DNA from 2 places in the Cellulomonas fengjieae genome. Region 1 is predicted to be linked to the other one. Evidence: predicted binding sites of a transcription regulator. Region 1 holds the regulator's gene; the other holds the start of a gene.
The links. The regulator LexA, encoded in region 1, represses DNA repair genes until DNA is damaged. The targets are predictions, from matches to a motif close to TCGAACANNTGTTCGA.
Positions count from the first base shown of each region.

Region 2: the regulator LexA is predicted to act here: its motif matches at 2,898-2,913, upstream of uvrA (excinuclease ABC subunit UvrA).

Region 1 is NZ_CP074404.1:1,502,749-1,510,644, forward strand. Features, by position in the region: gene hflX (GTPase HflX) at 1-365, shown strand, start outside; gene KG102_RS06945 (ATP-dependent DNA helicase) at 395-2,503, shown strand; gene KG102_RS06950 (L-lactate dehydrogenase) at 2,500-3,501, shown strand; gene lexA (transcriptional repressor LexA) at 3,586-4,338, opposite strand; gene KG102_RS06960 (LysM peptidoglycan-binding domain-containing protein) at 4,646-5,152, shown strand; gene nrdR (transcriptional regulator NrdR) at 5,491-6,054, shown strand; gene KG102_RS06970 (S9 family peptidase) at 6,111-7,896, shown strand, end outside.
Region 2 is NZ_CP074404.1:1,821,698-1,829,593, reverse strand. Features, by position in the region: gene uvrA (excinuclease ABC subunit UvrA) at 1-2,868, opposite strand, end outside; gene KG102_RS08460 (glycoside hydrolase family 15 protein) at 2,976-4,799, shown strand; gene KG102_RS08455 (AMP-binding protein) at 4,822-6,513, opposite strand; gene KG102_RS08450 (GNAT family N-acetyltransferase) at 6,544-7,068, opposite strand; gene KG102_RS08445 (acyl-CoA dehydrogenase family protein) at 7,071-7,896, opposite strand, start outside.

The sequences.
Region 1 (7,896 bases):
ACGTGTTCGCGGACATCCCCGGTGCCATGGACGTGCCCGAGATCATCGTCCTGAACAAGGCCGATCTCGCCTCGTCCGAGGCGATCGCCCGGCTGCGTTCCCGCGAGGTGCACTCGATCGTCGTGTCCGCGCACAGCGGTGAGGGCATCGACCAGCTCCAGGCGCTCATCGCCGACCAGCTGCCGCGCCCCGGCGTGAGCATCGACGTCGTGATCCCGTACGACCGTGGCGACCTGGTGAGCAGGGTGCACGAGCACGGCGAGATCCAGACCGAGGAGCACACGGGTGACGGCACAGCCATCCGCGCGCGGGTGGACGAGGGCCTCGCCGCCGAGCTGGAGGCGGCCGCGCAGCCCCGTCCGTGACTGTCAGCAGCCGCCACTAGGCTGACGCGGTGCCAACCGCTGACCCTTCCGTCCAGGCGGCACGCGACGACTCCGTCGAGGCGCTCCTCGACGTCGCTGTCGGTGCCCTCGGTGGCGTCCGACGCGACGGGCAGCACGAGATGGCCGTCGCCGTAGCGGAGACGATCACCAAGGGCGAGCACCTCTTGGTCCAGGCCGGAACCGGCACGGGCAAGTCCCTCGGCTACCTGGTGCCCGCCCTGCGGCACGCGGTGCTGGAGGACGAGCACGTCGTCGTCTCGACCGCCACCCTGGCGCTGCAGCGGCAGATCATCACGCGCGACCTGCCGCTCGTCGCCAAGGCGCTCGAGCCGCACCTGCCGCGGCCGCCGGCGATCGCCCTGCTCAAGGGCTGGCACAACTACGTCTGCGTGCACAAGGTCGCCGGCGGGTACCCGGACGACGACGCGGGCACGCTCTTCGACCTCGGGGACCACGCCGGCGCGGCCGAGCACCCCGCCCCCGCGCGCACCGGCGGCGCGAGCCTCGCGGAGAGCCTGGGCGAGCAGGTGCTGCGGCTGCGGGAGTGGGCGGACGAGACCGACACCGGCGACCGGGACGACCTCGTCCCCGGCGTCACGGACCGCGCCTGGCGGCAGGTGTCCGTGACCTCGCTGGAGTGCCTGGGCGGCAAGTGCCCCATGCTCGCCGAGTGCTTCCCCGAGAAGGCCAAGGCGGCCTCGCGCGAGGCGGACGTGGTCGTCACGAACCACGCCATGCTCGGCATCGCGGCCTCCGGGTCGCCGGGGGTGCTGCCCGAGCACCAGGTGCTCATCGTGGACGAGGCGCACGAGCTGACCGACCGGGTGACCGCGCAGTCGACCTCGGAGCTGTCGGTCGCCACGATCGAGCACGCCGCACGACTGGCGCGTCGCCACGGCGGCGTCCCGACCACCGACCTCGACTCGGCCAGCCAGGCGCTCGCGACCGTTCTCGTCGCGCTCCCGGAGGCCCGGTTCCGCGACGGGCTCCCGGACGACGCCCGGGACGCGGTCGCGCGCGTGCGCGACGCCACCCGCGCGCTGCTCAGCGTGCTCAAGCCGGAGTCGGGACCGACAGCGCCGGCCGAGGGCGGCCGCAAGGTCGCCCAGGCGACCATGCTCGCGCTGCACGAGGTGGCCGACCGGATGGCCGCCGACCCCGAGGACAACCGGCACACGGTCCTGTGGTGCGCGCGCAGTGAGGACCGGCGGGGCCAGGTGCTCACGCGGCTCTACGCGGCGCCGCTGGCGGTCAACGGGCTGATCCGGACCAACCTGCTGGCCGGTCGCTCGGGCGTGCTCACCTCGGCGACGCTCGAGCTCGGCGGGTCGTTCGACCCGATCGCGCGCGCTGTCGGCCTCGAGGTCCGCCCGGACGCCGAGCCGGTCGGCCCGACGTCGCTGGCAGGGCAGGCCACGGCGGCGTCCGGCAAGGTCCCGTGGCGCGGGCTCGACGTCGGCAGCCCCTTCGACTACCCGAGGCAGGGGATCCTCTACCTCGCGCGGCACCTGCCCAAGCCGGGCCGCGAGCCGGCCACCGACGCGCAGCTGGACGAGATCGCGGAGCTGATCACCGCGGCCGGCGGTCGCACCCTGGGGCTGTTCTCGTCGCGGCGTGCGGCCAACGCGGTGGCGGCCGCGATGCGCGAGCGCCTCGACGTCCCGATCCTGGCGCAGGGCGACGACCAGCTGCCGACGCTCGTCTCGCAGTTCATCGCGGACGAGGCCACCTGCCTGTTCGGCACCCTCTCGCTGTGGCAGGGCGTGGACGTGCCCGGGGCGACCTGCCGGCTGGTCATCATCGACCGCATCCCGTTCCCGCGGCCCGACGACCCCGTCAGCTCGGCGCGGTCCGACGCGATCGAGAAGGCCGGCGGCAACGGGTTCCTGGCGGTCTCCGCGACCCACGCGGCGCTGCTGCTCGCGCAGGGCGCCGGCCGGCTGATCCGCACGAGCGAGGACCGGGGCGTGGTCGCGGTGCTGGACCCGCGGCTCGCGACCGCCGGGTACGGCGCGTTCCTGACCCGGTCGTTGCCCGCGTTCTGGCGGACCACGGACCGAGCGGTGGCGGTCTCCGCACTGCAGCGGCTCGCCACCCCGTTAGCCTCGGGGGCATGACCGAGAGCCTGGACATGGAAGACGTGGGCCTGACGCCGTTCCGCAGCGGGCGGCGCCCGTCCAAGCTGGCGATCGTGGGCGCGGGGGCCGTCGGGTCCACGATGGCGTACGCGGCCCTGATGCGCGGAGCGGCACGCTCGATCGCGCTGTACGACGTCAACGCGTCCAAGGTCGAGGCGGAGGCGCTGGACCTGAGCCACGGCATCCAGTTCATGCCCATGGCGCAGGTGGTGGGGTCCGACGAGATCGCGGTGTGCGCGGACGCGGACGTCGTGATGTTCACCGCAGGGGCCAAGCAGAAGCCCGGCCAGTCCCGGCTGGACCTGGCGGAGGCGACCATCGGGCTGGTCCGCAAGGTGCTCCCGGCGCTGGTCGAGGTCGCGCCGGACGCGGTCTACGTGATGGTCACCAACCCGGTCGACGTCGTGACGTACGCCGCGCTCAAGATCTCCGGCCTGCCGTCCTCGCAGCTGTTCGGCTCCGGCACGGTCCTGGACTCCTCGCGGCTGCGCTACCTGATCGCGCAGCACACGGGCGTGGCAGTGCAGAACGTCCACGCGTACATCGCGGGCGAGCACGGGGACACCGAGCTGCCCCTGTGGGGGTCCGCGAGCATCGGCTCGGTGCCGCTGCTCGAGTGGACCGGCGCCGGTGGCGACGGAGCCCTGACGGCCGACGTACGGGACAGGATCACGCGGGAGGTCGTCGAGTCGGCGTACCGGATCATCGAGGGCAAGGGCGCGACCAACTACGCGGTGGCCCTGGCCGGCTCGCGGATCATCGAGGCCGTCCTCAAGGACGAGGGGCGAGTGCTACCCGTGTCCTCGCTGCTCGACGACTTCTACGGGATCAGCGACGTCTGCCTGTCCGTCCCGGCGATCGTCGGGGCGCACGGCGTGGCCGAGCGGCTCCGCGTCCCGCTCTCGGAGGACGAGCTCGCCGGCCTGCGCTCGTCGGCGGACGCGGTCCGCTCGGTGGCGCGACGCTTCGGGTTCTGAGCGCCGCGCTCGGGTTCTCGCCGCGGAGGCGTCCGCACTGCGACCGTCGGGCCGCACCCTGCTGGGTGCGGCCCGACGGCTGTGTCACAGGCTGCGCAGCACGCTGACGACCCGGCCCAGGATGGTGGACTCGTCACCCGGGATGGGGGAGTAGGCGGCGTTGTGGGGCATGAGCCAGACGTGCCCGTCGATCCGCTTGAACGTCTTGACCGTGGCCTCGCCGTCGATCATCGCGGCGACGATCTCGCCGTTCTCCGCGACCGGCTGGCGCCGCACCACGACCCAGTCGCCGTCGCAGATCGCCGCGTCGACCATGGAGTCGCCGCTCACCTTGAGCAGGAAGAGGTCGCCGTCGCCGACCAGCTGACGGGGGAGCGGGAAGACGTCCTCCACCGCCTGCTCGGCGAGGATGGGCCCACCTGCCGCGATCCGCCCCACGACCGGGACGTAGGAGGGGGCGGGCAGGCGCTCGCCGTCCCCCTGGTCGGGGAAGCTCGCCCGGCGGCCGTCCGGCGCCGTCCACGTGCCCACGCCGCGCGAGTCGTCCGCGTGCACGACCTCGATGGCGCGAGGACGGTTCGGGTCCCGGCGCAGGTATCCCTTGCGCTCGAGCGCCATGAGCTGGTGCTTGACGCTCGACGGGCTGGTGAGGCCGACGGCCTCCCCGATCTCGCGCATGCTCGGCGGGTAGCCGCGGGACTCGACCGACGTCCGGATGGTGTCCAGCACGAGCCGCTGCCGCGCCGTGAGCCCGTCGGGGCCGGGTGCGCCGTCGGGCAGCGTGTGGATGGTCGCCAGGTCCTTCTCGGGCTGGGACGTGTCCCCTGAGTCCGTCACTGCGCTCCTCCTCGTCCGGCGGCCGCCTCGCAGCACGCTCAGCCTTCTCCGCCTGGTCCAGCCCGGGTCCGCGGAACCGTGACCTGCGCCGACGGTGGCTGCCCGGCGGCAGTGTCAGTGGCTCGTGGTCCGCTTGTGCTGCATCGCCAGCCTAGGGATGTCGGAGCCGAAGATCAAACATCTGTTCGATCGTGTCTCTCGACAGTGTCGGTGGATGCTGGTAGACATCGTACAGACGTTCGACGAACAGGCGTTCGACGATCAGCGGTACCCCGGTCAGCCGGGCCGAGCAGGAGCGAGAGACGTGATGAGCGCGATGGTGATGGGACCGGCGATGTCGACCGTGGCACCCCAGCGGGTGGCTGAGCGCGTGGCGTACCGCATACCCAACCGTGTGCCCAACCGCATGCCCGACCGCATGTCCAACCGCATGTCCCGCGGTACCGCCCGACCCACGACCCCTCACGGGGCAGAGCGCGTGGCGGACTCCGCCGTGGGTGCGCCCTCCGCGGCCGTGTCCGCTGCGCACCTGCGCCTCACCACGCGCGGCCGGGTCGTCCTGTGGCTGCTCGCGGCCACGGTCGTGGCGCTCGTCACGCTGCTCGGGAGCCAGGCGTCCGCGGACGGGCCGGTCACCGCGCAGGAGGTCCAGCGCCACGTGGTGCAGCCGGGCGAGACGCTGTGGCAGATCGCCGAGTCGGTGGCCACGCCGTCGCAGGACGTGCGGGACGTCGTGGTCGCACTGGTCGACCTCAACGAGCTGCCCGACGCGGGGCTCATGGCCGGCCAGGTCATCGTCGTCCCGGCACGCTGACGCTGAGCACGGCGACACGGCGACACGGCGCGCGGCACACGCGCGCGGGACACGGCGGTCGGCGACACAGCACGCGGCGACACAGCACGCGGCGACACAGTGGTCGGCGACACAGCGGTCGGCGACACAGCGCGGTACCGGGTCGAGCCGGTGCCGTAGGAGGGACGGGGGGTCCCCCGCGAAGGCGGCCATCAGGTGATGGCCGCCTTCGTGCATCCCCGGCGCGACGCGCCTTGCGACGGCGGGACGCGTGGCCTAGCGTCACGGAGGCGTTCACGGCGCGATCGTCGTCGTCGGCAGTCGTCCGGCCGTCACGCGCCAGCTCGAAGGGGATCACGGTGCACTGTCCGTTCTGCCGCCATCCGGACTCGCGGGTCGTCGACTCGCGCACCTCGGACGACGGGTCGACCATCCGACGACGGCGGCAGTGCCCGCAGTGCAACCGCCGCTTCACCACCGTCGAGACCGCCAGCCTCTCGGTGGTGAAGCGCTCCGGAGCCACCGAGCCGTTCAGCCGCGAGAAGATCGCCGGCGGCGTGCGCAAGGCGTGCCAGGGACGTCCGGTGAGCGAGGACGACCTGGCGCTGCTGGCCCAGAAGGTCGAGGAGACCCTGCGCGGTGCGGGCTCGGCGGAGATCGACGCGTACGAGATCGGCCTGGCCATCCTCGGCCCGCTGCGTGAGCTCGACGAGGTCGCCTACCTCCGGTTCGCGAGCGTCTACCAGGCGTTCGACTCGCTGGAGGACTTCGAGGCGGCGATCACCGTGCTGCGCGCGGAGCACGAGTCCTCGCCGGTGGGCGAGGGGGGTGTGCCCGAGGAGGGCGGGCCGGTCGAGCGGGGCGGGCCAGTCGAGCAGGGCGGGCCGGTCGAGCCGGCCGACGACGGCGTCCGGTCCAGCTGAGCGCCGCGCCGTGGGCGGGGCGCGCCCGACCCGGCGGGAGCAACTAGGTTCGTCGCGTGCTTCCTACGGATATCGAGCTCCTCCACGTCCCTGGTCCGCCCGCCGCGCTGCCGGACGGCACGCGCGCCGTCGTGTCGGTCGTGCGGCCGGACCTGGCCGACGACGAGTACGTCGGGCACCTGTGGTCCGTCGACCTCGAGGGTGACGACGCCCCGCGTCCCCTGACGCGGGGTCACCGTGACACCGCCCCGGACGTCAGCCCGGACGGTCGGTGGGTGGTGTTCCTGCGTGCCGAGCACGAGGGAAAGCCGCAGGTGCACGTCGTCGAGGCGGCCGGCGGCGAGCCGATCCGGCTCACCGACGCACCCCTGGGCGCCTCCGAGCCCCGGTTCTCGCCGGACGGCACGCGGATCGTGTACCTCGCGCGGGTGCCGGAGGAGGGCCGCTACTCGGCCGACGGTTCGCCCGGCGCGGAAGAGCCGCGGCACATCACCGAGCTGCGGTACCGGGCCGACGGGATCGGGTTCGTGCGGGACCGCCCGCAGCACGCGTTCGTCGTCGACGTCCCGGTGGACGGGGAGCGCCCGGCCGCGCTCCCGGAGCCGGTCGCCCTGACCGCCGGTGACATCGGTGTCGCGGGGGTGCGGTGGCTGCCGTCGGGGGAGGCGCTCGTGGGGGTCAGCGCCCGGCACGCCTCGCGGGAGTCGGACCTGCGCAGCGACGCGGTGCTCATCGACGCGTCCCCGGCCGGCGACCCGGCACCGCCCGTACCGCTCACCGACGCCGACCAGGGCAGCCGGCTGGGTGTCGACGCCGTGCTTCCGTCGTCGGACGGCAGCACTTTGTGGCTGCTGGCCAGCGACCTGGGTCCGACCGGTCGCGACTTCGTGGCCGCGCAGGTGGGGCTCTACCGCCTCCCGTTGGGTGCCGCCGGTGGGGCGCCCGAGCGCCTGACCGATCCCGAGAGCGACCAGCTGGCGGGCGCCCTGGCGGAGCTGGACGGCGACCCCCTGGTAATCGTCGAGCGGCGGGGTGCGGCGCACCTGGTGCGGGTCGCGGCCGACGGGACGGCCACCACGCTGGTGGGTGGGACGTCCGTCGTCACCGGCGTCGCGGTCGCATCGCGGACCGGGCGCGTCGTGGTGACCGCGGCGTCGCCGTCGTCGTCCGGCGAGGTGCTCTCCGTCGACGCGGCGAGCGGCAGGGTCCAGACGCGCACGGACCTGTCCGCCCCGCTGCGGGAGACCGGTCGAGTCCGGGAGCCGGTCGAGCTGGTGGCGACCGCACCGGACGGCTACGAGGTGCACGGCTGGGTGGTGACGCCCGACGAGCAGCGCTACGGCTCCGGGCCGCACCCGACGATCCTCCTGATCCACGGCGGACCCTTCGCCCAGTACACGCACGCCCTGTTCGACGAGGTGCAGGTGCTGGTCGAGGCGGGGTACGGGGTCGTCCTCGGCAACCCTCGCGGGTCCTCCGGCTACGGACGGGAGCACGGGCTGGCGATCCGCGGCGCGTTCGGCACGGTGGACACCGAGGACGTGCTCGCGCTGCTCGGCTCCGCGCTCGAGGACCCCGCGCTGGACGGCGAGCGGGTGGGCGTGATGGGTGGCTCGTACGGCGGCTACCTCACCGCGTGGCTGACCACGCGCACCGACCGGTTCGCGGCGGCGATCGTCGAGCGTGGCTTCCTGGACCCGATCAGCTTCGTGGGGTCCAGCGACATCGGCTGGTTCTTCGGCCTCGAGTACCTCGGGGACGCGAACGACGAGCACGGTGCCGTGGCCCTTGCCGCCCAGTCGCCGATGGCGCACGTGGGCGACGTCCGCACACCGACCCTGG
Region 2 (7,896 bases), 320 kb from region 1:
CTTGCGCTTCACCGGCTGTGGTGTCGCCACCGGCTCCAGGACCTCGGCCAGGAACCGTCCGGTGTGGCTCGCCTCCACGGACGCGATGTGCTCCGGCGTGCCCTCCGCGACGACCAGCCCGCCGCCGCTGCCGCCCTCGGGACCCATGTCGACCACCCAGTCGGCGTTCTTGATGACGTCGAGGTTGTGCTCGATGACGATGACGGAGTTGCCCTTGTCCACCAGCGACTGGAGCACCCCGAGCAGCTTGCGGATGTCCTCGAAGTGCAGACCGGTGGTCGGCTCGTCGAGCACGTAGATCGTCCGGCCCGTCGAGCGCCGCTGGAGCTCGGCGGCCAGCTTGACGCGCTGGGCCTCGCCGCCGGAGAGCGTGGGGGCGGGCTGGCCCAGGCGGACGTACCCGAGGCCGACGTCGACGAGCGTGCGCAGGTGCCGGGAGATGGCGGGGACGGCGGCGAAGAACTCCGCGGCCTCCTCGATCGGCATGTTGAGCACGTCGGCAACGGTCTTGCCCTTGAAGTGCACCTCGAGCGTCTCGCGGTTGTACCGCGCGCCGTGGCAGACCTCGCAGGGGACGTAGACGTCCGGCAGGAAGTTCATCTCGATCTTCAGCGTGCCGTCGCCCGAGCACGCCTCGCAGCGTCCGCCCTTGACGTTGAACGAGAACCGGCCCGGCGTGTAGCCGCGCACCTTGGCCTCGGTGGTCTCGGCGAACAGCCGCCGGACGTGGTCCCAGACGCCGGTGTACGTGGCCGGGTTGGACCGCGGCGTACGGCCGATGGGGCCCTGGTCGACGTGCACGACCTTGTCGAGGTGCTCCAGGCCGGTCACCCGCTTGTGCCGGCCGGCGACCTGGCGCGCGCCGTTGAGCTCGTTGGCGAGCACGGTGTAGAGGATCGCGTTGACGAGCGTCGACTTGCCCGAGCCCGAGACGCCCGTGACGGCGGTCAGCACGCCGAGCGGGAACGACACGTCGATGTCCCGCAGGTTGTGCTCGCGCGCGCCCACCACCGTGAGCCGGCGGTCCTTGTCGATCGGGCGACGGGCCTGCGGCATCGGGATCGACCGGCGTCCGGAGAGGTACGCACCCGTCACGGACTCGGTCGACGAGAGCAGCCCGGCGAGGTCACCGGAGTGCACCACGCGGCCACCGTGCTCGCCGGCGCCGGGGCCGATGTCGACGATCCAGTCGGCCGCGCGGATGGTGTCCTCGTCGTGCTCGACGACGATCAGCGTGTTGCCGAGGTCCCGCAGCCGCGTCAGGGTGTCGATGAGCCGGCGGTTGTCGCGCTGGTGCAGGCCGATGCTCGGCTCGTCGAGGACGTACAGCACGCCCACGAGGCCGGAGCCGATCTGCGTGGCGAGCCGGATCCGCTGCGCCTCGCCGCCCGACAGCGTCGCCGCCGGACGCATCAGCGAGAGGTAGTCGAGTCCGACGTCGAGCAGGAAGCCCAGGCGCGCCTGGATCTCCTTGAGCACCTGCGCGGCGATCGCCCGCTCCCGCTCGCCCAGCTCCAGGCCGTCGAGGAACGTCCGGGCCTCGCGGATGGGCAGGGCGCAGACGTCGGCGATGGACTTGTCCCCCACGCGGACCGCGAGGACCTCCGGCTTGAGCCGCGCACCCTTGCAGACGGGGCACGGGACCTCGCGCATGAAGGCCTCGTACTTCTCCTTGCTCCAGTCCGAGTCGGTCTCGGTGTGCCGCCGCTCGAGGAACGTGAGCACACCCTCGAAGCCGGTCGAGTACTGCCGCTCGCGGCCCCACCGGTTGCGGTACTTGACCTTGACCTCGTGGTTCTGGCCGTGCAGGACCGCGTCCTTCGCCCGCTGCGGCAGCGCCCGCCACGGCACCGACGTGGAGAACCCCATGTCGGAGGCCAGGGCGCTGAGCACGCGCGCGAAGTACTCGCTGGAGATCTGCGACCACGGCGCCACGGCGCCCTCGTCGAGCGACAGGTCCTCGTCCGGGATCACCAGCTCGGGGTCCACCTCGAGGCGGGACCCGATCCCGGTGCACTCGGGGCAGGCGCCGTAGGGCGCGTTGAACGAGAACGTGCGCGGCTCGATCTCGTCGAGCGTCAGGACGTGGTCGTTCGGGCAGGCGCGCTGCTCGGAGAACCGCCGCTCGCGGCCCGGGTCGTCGGCGTCCGCGTCCACCAGCTCGATGACCAGCAGGCCACCTGCCAGGCCCAGCGCCGTCTCGACCGAGTCCGTCAGGCGACGCTTGACGCCCTCACGCGAGACGAGTCGGTCGATGACCACCTCGATGTCGTGCTTGAGCTTCTTCTCGAGCGTCGGCGGGTCGGTGAGCTGCACGACCTCGCCGTCCACCCGGGCGCGCGCGAACCCCTTGCTCTGCAGCTCCTTGAACAGGTCGGCGTACTCGCCCTTGCGGCCGCGGACCACCGGCGCGAGCACCTGGTAGCGCGTGCCCTCGGGCAGCTCGAGCAGGCGGTCGACGATCTGCTGGGGCGTCTGCGCCGTGACCCGCTCGCCGCAGATCGGGCAGTACTGCGTGCCGGCACGCGCGAACAGCAGTCGCAGGTAGTCGTAGACCTCGGTGATCGTGCCCACGGTCGAGCGAGGGTTGCGGTTGGTCGACTTCTGGTCGATCGACACCGCCGGCGACAGACCCTCGATGAAGTCGACGTCGGGCTTGTCCATCTGGCCGAGGAACTGCCTGGCGTACGCGGACAGCGACTCGACGTAGCGCCGCTGCCCCTCCGCGAAGATCGTGTCGAACGCCAGCGACGACTTCCCGGACCCGGACAGACCGGTGAACACGATGAGCGTGTCACGAGGGAGGTCGAGGTCGACGTTGCGGAGGTTGTGCTCCCGGGCGCCCTGCACCACCAGTCGTTCGTTCACGCGGGGAGTCTACGTGCCCTCTCTGACAATCGCACATGCGTTCGACATCGGCGAACAGCCGGGCGCGTCGACGTGCCGGTCCGAGGGCTGCAGGCCATGCTCAGCGCGTGAACAGCCGCGATGCCCTCATCGACCCCCCGCTCGTGCCCATCGAGGACTACGCCGTCCTCGGCGACGGCAAGACGGCGGCGCTCGTCTCCCTGCGCGGTTCGGTCGACTGGCTGTGCCTGCCGCACTTCGACTCCGCGGCGTGCTTCGCCCGGCTCCTGGGCGACCCCGGCAACGGTCGTTGGCTGCTCACCGTGCGCGACGCGACCACGGTGACCCGCCGCTACCTGGACGACTCGTTCGTCCTGGAGACCACCTACGAGACGCCGACTGGCACCGCGGTCGCCCAGGAGACGATGCCCCTCAACGACGGCCGCGCGGACCTGGTCCGCAGGCTCGTGTGCACCCGCGGGAGCATCGAGGTCGAGCACGAGTGGGTCGTGCGGTTCGGGTACGGCGCCGTGGAGCCGTGGGTGCAGCACATCGAGGACGCCGACGGCAACGACGCCATCCGCGCGATCGCGGGCCCGGACTCGCTCCTCCTGCGCGGTGACCGCCTCCCGACGCCGGACGGCCACCGGCACACCGACCGCTTCACCCTGCAGGAGGGCGAGTCGGTCGAGCTCGCGCTCACCTGGACGCAGTCGTGGGCCCCGGTCCCGCCGCGGCTGACCATCGAGGCCCGCATCGACGCCACCCGGATCTCCTGGGGCCTGTGGGCGCGCAGCTGCCCGTACACGGGGACGTACCGCGAGGCCGTCGTGCGGTCCCTGCTGGTCCTGCGCCTGCTGACGGACTCGGAGACCGGCGGCATCGTCGCCGCCGCCACGACCTCGCTCCCGGAGGACTTCGGGGGCGAGCGGAACTGGGACTACCGGTACTCCTGGCTGCGTGATGCGGCGATGACCCTGGAGGCGCTGCTCGAGCAGGGGTACCGCGACGAGGCGACCGAGTGGCGGGACTGGCTCCTGCGGGCCGTCGCCGGCGGGCCGAGCGACCTGCAGATCATGTACCGCGTCGACGGCGCCCGGGACCTGCCCGAGCGAGAGCTCACCCACCTGTCCGGGTACGCGGGCTCCCGACCGGTCCGCGTCGGCAACGCCGCCGTCGACCAGGTGCAGAACGACGTGCTCGGTGAGGTCATGCTGGCGCTGGAGCTCGCCCGCGAGGAGGGCCTGACCGAGACGAGCTCCTCGTGGTCTCTGCAGTGCCACCTTCTCGAGGAGCTGCTCCGCCGGTGGCGCGAGCCGGACCGTGGGATCTGGGAGGTCCGCGGGGAGCGCAAGCACTTCACGCACTCCAAGGTGATGGCCTGGGCGGCGGTGGACCGGGCGGTGCGCGCCGTCGAGAAGCACGGCCTGGACGGTCCGGTGGAGCGCTGGCGTGAGGAGCGGGACGCCATCCACGCCGACGTGCTCGCCCACGGCTGGGACGCCGAGCGGGGGACGTTCGTGCAGTTCTACGGCGCCGGGCACACCGATGCGGCACTCCTCCAGCTCGCCCAGGTGGACTTCCTGCCGGCGCACGACCCGCGGATCCTCTCGACCCTCGCGGCGATCCGCGCCGAGCTGGAGGTCGCCCCGGGGCTCCTGCGGCGGTACCGCACGGAGCACACGGACGACGGCCTCGAGGGAGACGAGCACGCCTTCCTCGCCTGCTCGTTCTGGCTCGCGGACGCGCTGGCTCGCTCGGACGACCTGGACGGCGCCACCGAGGTGCTCGACACTCTCGTCGGGCTCGCCAACGACGTCGGGCTCCTGGCCGAGCAGTACGACCCGGTCGGCCGGCGGATGGCGGGCAACGTCCCGCAGGCGTTGTCCCACCTCGCGCTCGTCCGCGCGGTGCACAGCCACGACCAGGCCCTCGAGCGAAGCGGCCGCTGAGCGCGACCGCCGACGGCGACCGTCAGCGCTTGAGCAGGGACTCCCGCACCACGCGCCGCAGCACCTTGCCGACCTGCGACCGCGGAAGCTCGTCGACGAGCACGAGCCGGCGGGGCAGCGCGTAACGGGCGAGGTGACGCTCGCCCCACGCCCGGACGGCGTCCAGGTCGATCCCGCGCGCACCGGCGTCGAGCACCACCGCGGCCACCACGGTCTCCCCCAGGTCGCCTCCGGGGACGCCCACGACGGCGACGTCCGCCACCCCCGGCATGCCCCGCAGGTGGTCCTCGACCTGCGACGGGTAGACCTTGAAGCCACCCGTGACGATGATCTCCTTGATCCGGTCGACCAGCACGACCCAGCCGGTCTCGTCGACCGTCACGATGTCCCCGGTACGCAGCCAGCCGCCCTCGAGCAGCTGCTCGGCCGTCTCCTCCGGCCGCTGCCAGTACCCGGCGAACACCTGCGGGCCCTTGATCAGGAGCTCGCCGCGCTCGCCCGTGGCGACCTCGCGGGTGGCGTCCTGCGGGTCGACGACGCGGATCGACGTGCTCGGGAACGGCAGGCCGAGGGTGCCCGGCCGGCGAGCGTCGGTGAGCGGGTTGCCGAGCGCGACCGGGGAGGTCTCGGTCATGCCGTAGCCCTCGATCACGAGGCCGCCGGTGACCCGCTCCCACTTCTCGGCGGTCGCCGCGGGCAGGGCCATCGAGCCGGAGATCGCGTAGCGGAACGACGACAGGTCCGCCCCGGCCGCCACAGCAGCGTCGGCCAGACGGTCCAGCATCGGCGGGACCGCGGGCAGGAAGGTCCCCGGGACGCGCTTCTGGGCGGCCAGCACGAGTGCCGGGTCGAACGACGGGAACGCGACGAGCGTCGCGCCCACGCGGATCGCGTAGCTCAGGCAGAGCGTCAGACCGAAGGCGTGGAAGAACGGCAGGACGCCGTAGACCACCTCGGTGCCCGGCACCGCACCGGTCCAGGCCTGTCCCTGGAGGGAGTTGGCGACCAGGTTGCGGTGGGTGAGCATCGCGCCCTTGGGCGTCCCCGTCGTGCCCCCGGTGTACTGCAGGAGGGCGATGTCGGACGCGGCGGGCACCGGGTGCGCGGGGTCGAGGGGGGCCGACTTCGCCACGAGCCGGTGCCACATCGGGAACGCGGGCGGCACCTTGCCGCACATCGCCTGGCGGGTGCGCCGGGCGCTGGGCACCGGCAGGTGCAGCGCCAGGCGCTTGGCGAGGGGCAGGTCGGCCGAGAGGTCCACGGCGACGACGGCCTTCAGAGCAGTGCGCGGCAGGGTCTCCAGCACCCGGTCGACGGCCTTCTCCCAGACGAGCGCGACGACGGCACCGGAGTCGGCGAGCTGGTGAGCGAGCTCCCCGGCGGAGTACGTCGGGTTGTGCTCGACGACGATCGCGCCGATGCGCAGCGCCGCGTAGAACGCGACGACGTGAGCGGTGCAGTTGGGCAGCACGAGTGCCACCCGGTCACCGGGGCGGACGCCCAGGTCGAGCAGCACCTGGGCGCCGCGGGCGACCGCGTCGGCCAGCTCGCGGTACGTCGTCGAACCGCCGACGAAGTCGACGGCCACCCGGTCCGGCCAGCGCTCGGCCGCTCGGTCGAGGGCTGCGGTGAGCGGCTCGTCGGGGATCTCGATCTCGCGCGGGGCATCGTTCGAGGCGGCGGTCGACACGTGGTGCGGTCCCTCTGTGGTCATAGCACAAATCGTAACCTACGGAAGCGTAAGTTACTGCTTAGTAGGTTGCCGGTCGCGGGCGAGTCTCCAGCAGGTGAGCTGCACGCCGTCCGGCCCGACGTCCAGACCACGACGCCGGAATCCCGCCCGCTCCAGGACCCGTTCGCTCGGCACGTTATCCACCATGGTGCGCGCGTCGACGTGCGGCGCTCCGTCCGCCAGAGCCCAGCGGGCGACGGCCCGCACCGACTCCGTCGCCAGGCCGCCCCCCCGGCCGGCGGGGAGGAACGCGTAGTACACCGAGGGCCCGTCCGGACGGAGGGTGATCCCGACGGTGCCGACAGGAGCGCCCCCGACCTCCACGACGAACCGCCCGCCGCGTCGGTCGGCGCGCACGGCAAGACTGTGGGCGACCCACTCCCGGGCGCGCTCTGCGCTGAGGTCTGCCGGGTAGTACGTCCACCGGGGCACGTCGGGGACCCGGGACAGGTCACGGTCCAGGACCCAGTCGTCGTCACGCAGCGCCCGCATCCGAGCCTCACGCACGGGCAGGTCCAGCGCCTCCGGCAGCTCCATCGTCACGCCGGCGGACCGAGCACCGAGGTGGCCACCGTGGCGTGCGCCGACTCGTCGTCGGACGGATGGAACAGTCCCGCGAGCACGTCGCGGTACAGCCGGGCGAGCTCGCTGCCGGAGAAGTACGAGCTGCCCCCGGAGACCCGGATCGCGTCGTCGACGACGACCCGCGCCGACTCGGTCGCACGGACCTTCAGCCCGACCAGCTGCGCGAACCAGCGCGCCCCGTGGTCCGCCTGCTCGTCCACGTCGCGTGCGAGTGCGAAGACCTGGAGCTCGGCGCCGTCCTGGGCGAGCACGGCATCGGCGATCCGCCAGCGGATGTCGGGGTCCTGGGCGTAGCTGCGGCCGTCGTACTTCATCGACGTGCGCCGGCGCGCCGCCGCGATCCCGAGCTCGATCGCCCGCCGCCCGATGCCGGTGTACACGGCCCCGAGCAGGATCTCGAAGACCGCGAACAGTGCGAAGACGAAGGGGTCGGCGCTCGGCCCCGGCGGCAACGAGCGGTACACCCGGTCGGCCCGGGCGAGCGCCCCGTCGAGCACGGTCGTCTCCGACTGCGTGGCGCGCATCCCGAGGGTGTCCCAGTCGTCGCGCGCCTCGATACCCCCGTCCGCCCGGGACACCACCCCGTGCACCAGCCGGGGGTCGTCCGGGTCGGCGTCGTCGAGCCCGAACGTGGCCAGTCGCGTCCACACCGGCGAGAGGGAGGTGAAGATCTTGGTCCCCGTGTACCGGTACGACCCGTCCGGCTGCCGCTCGGCACGGGTCCGCGAGCCGAACATGACCAGGTCGTTGCCGGGCTCGGAGTTGCCGAACGCGAAGATC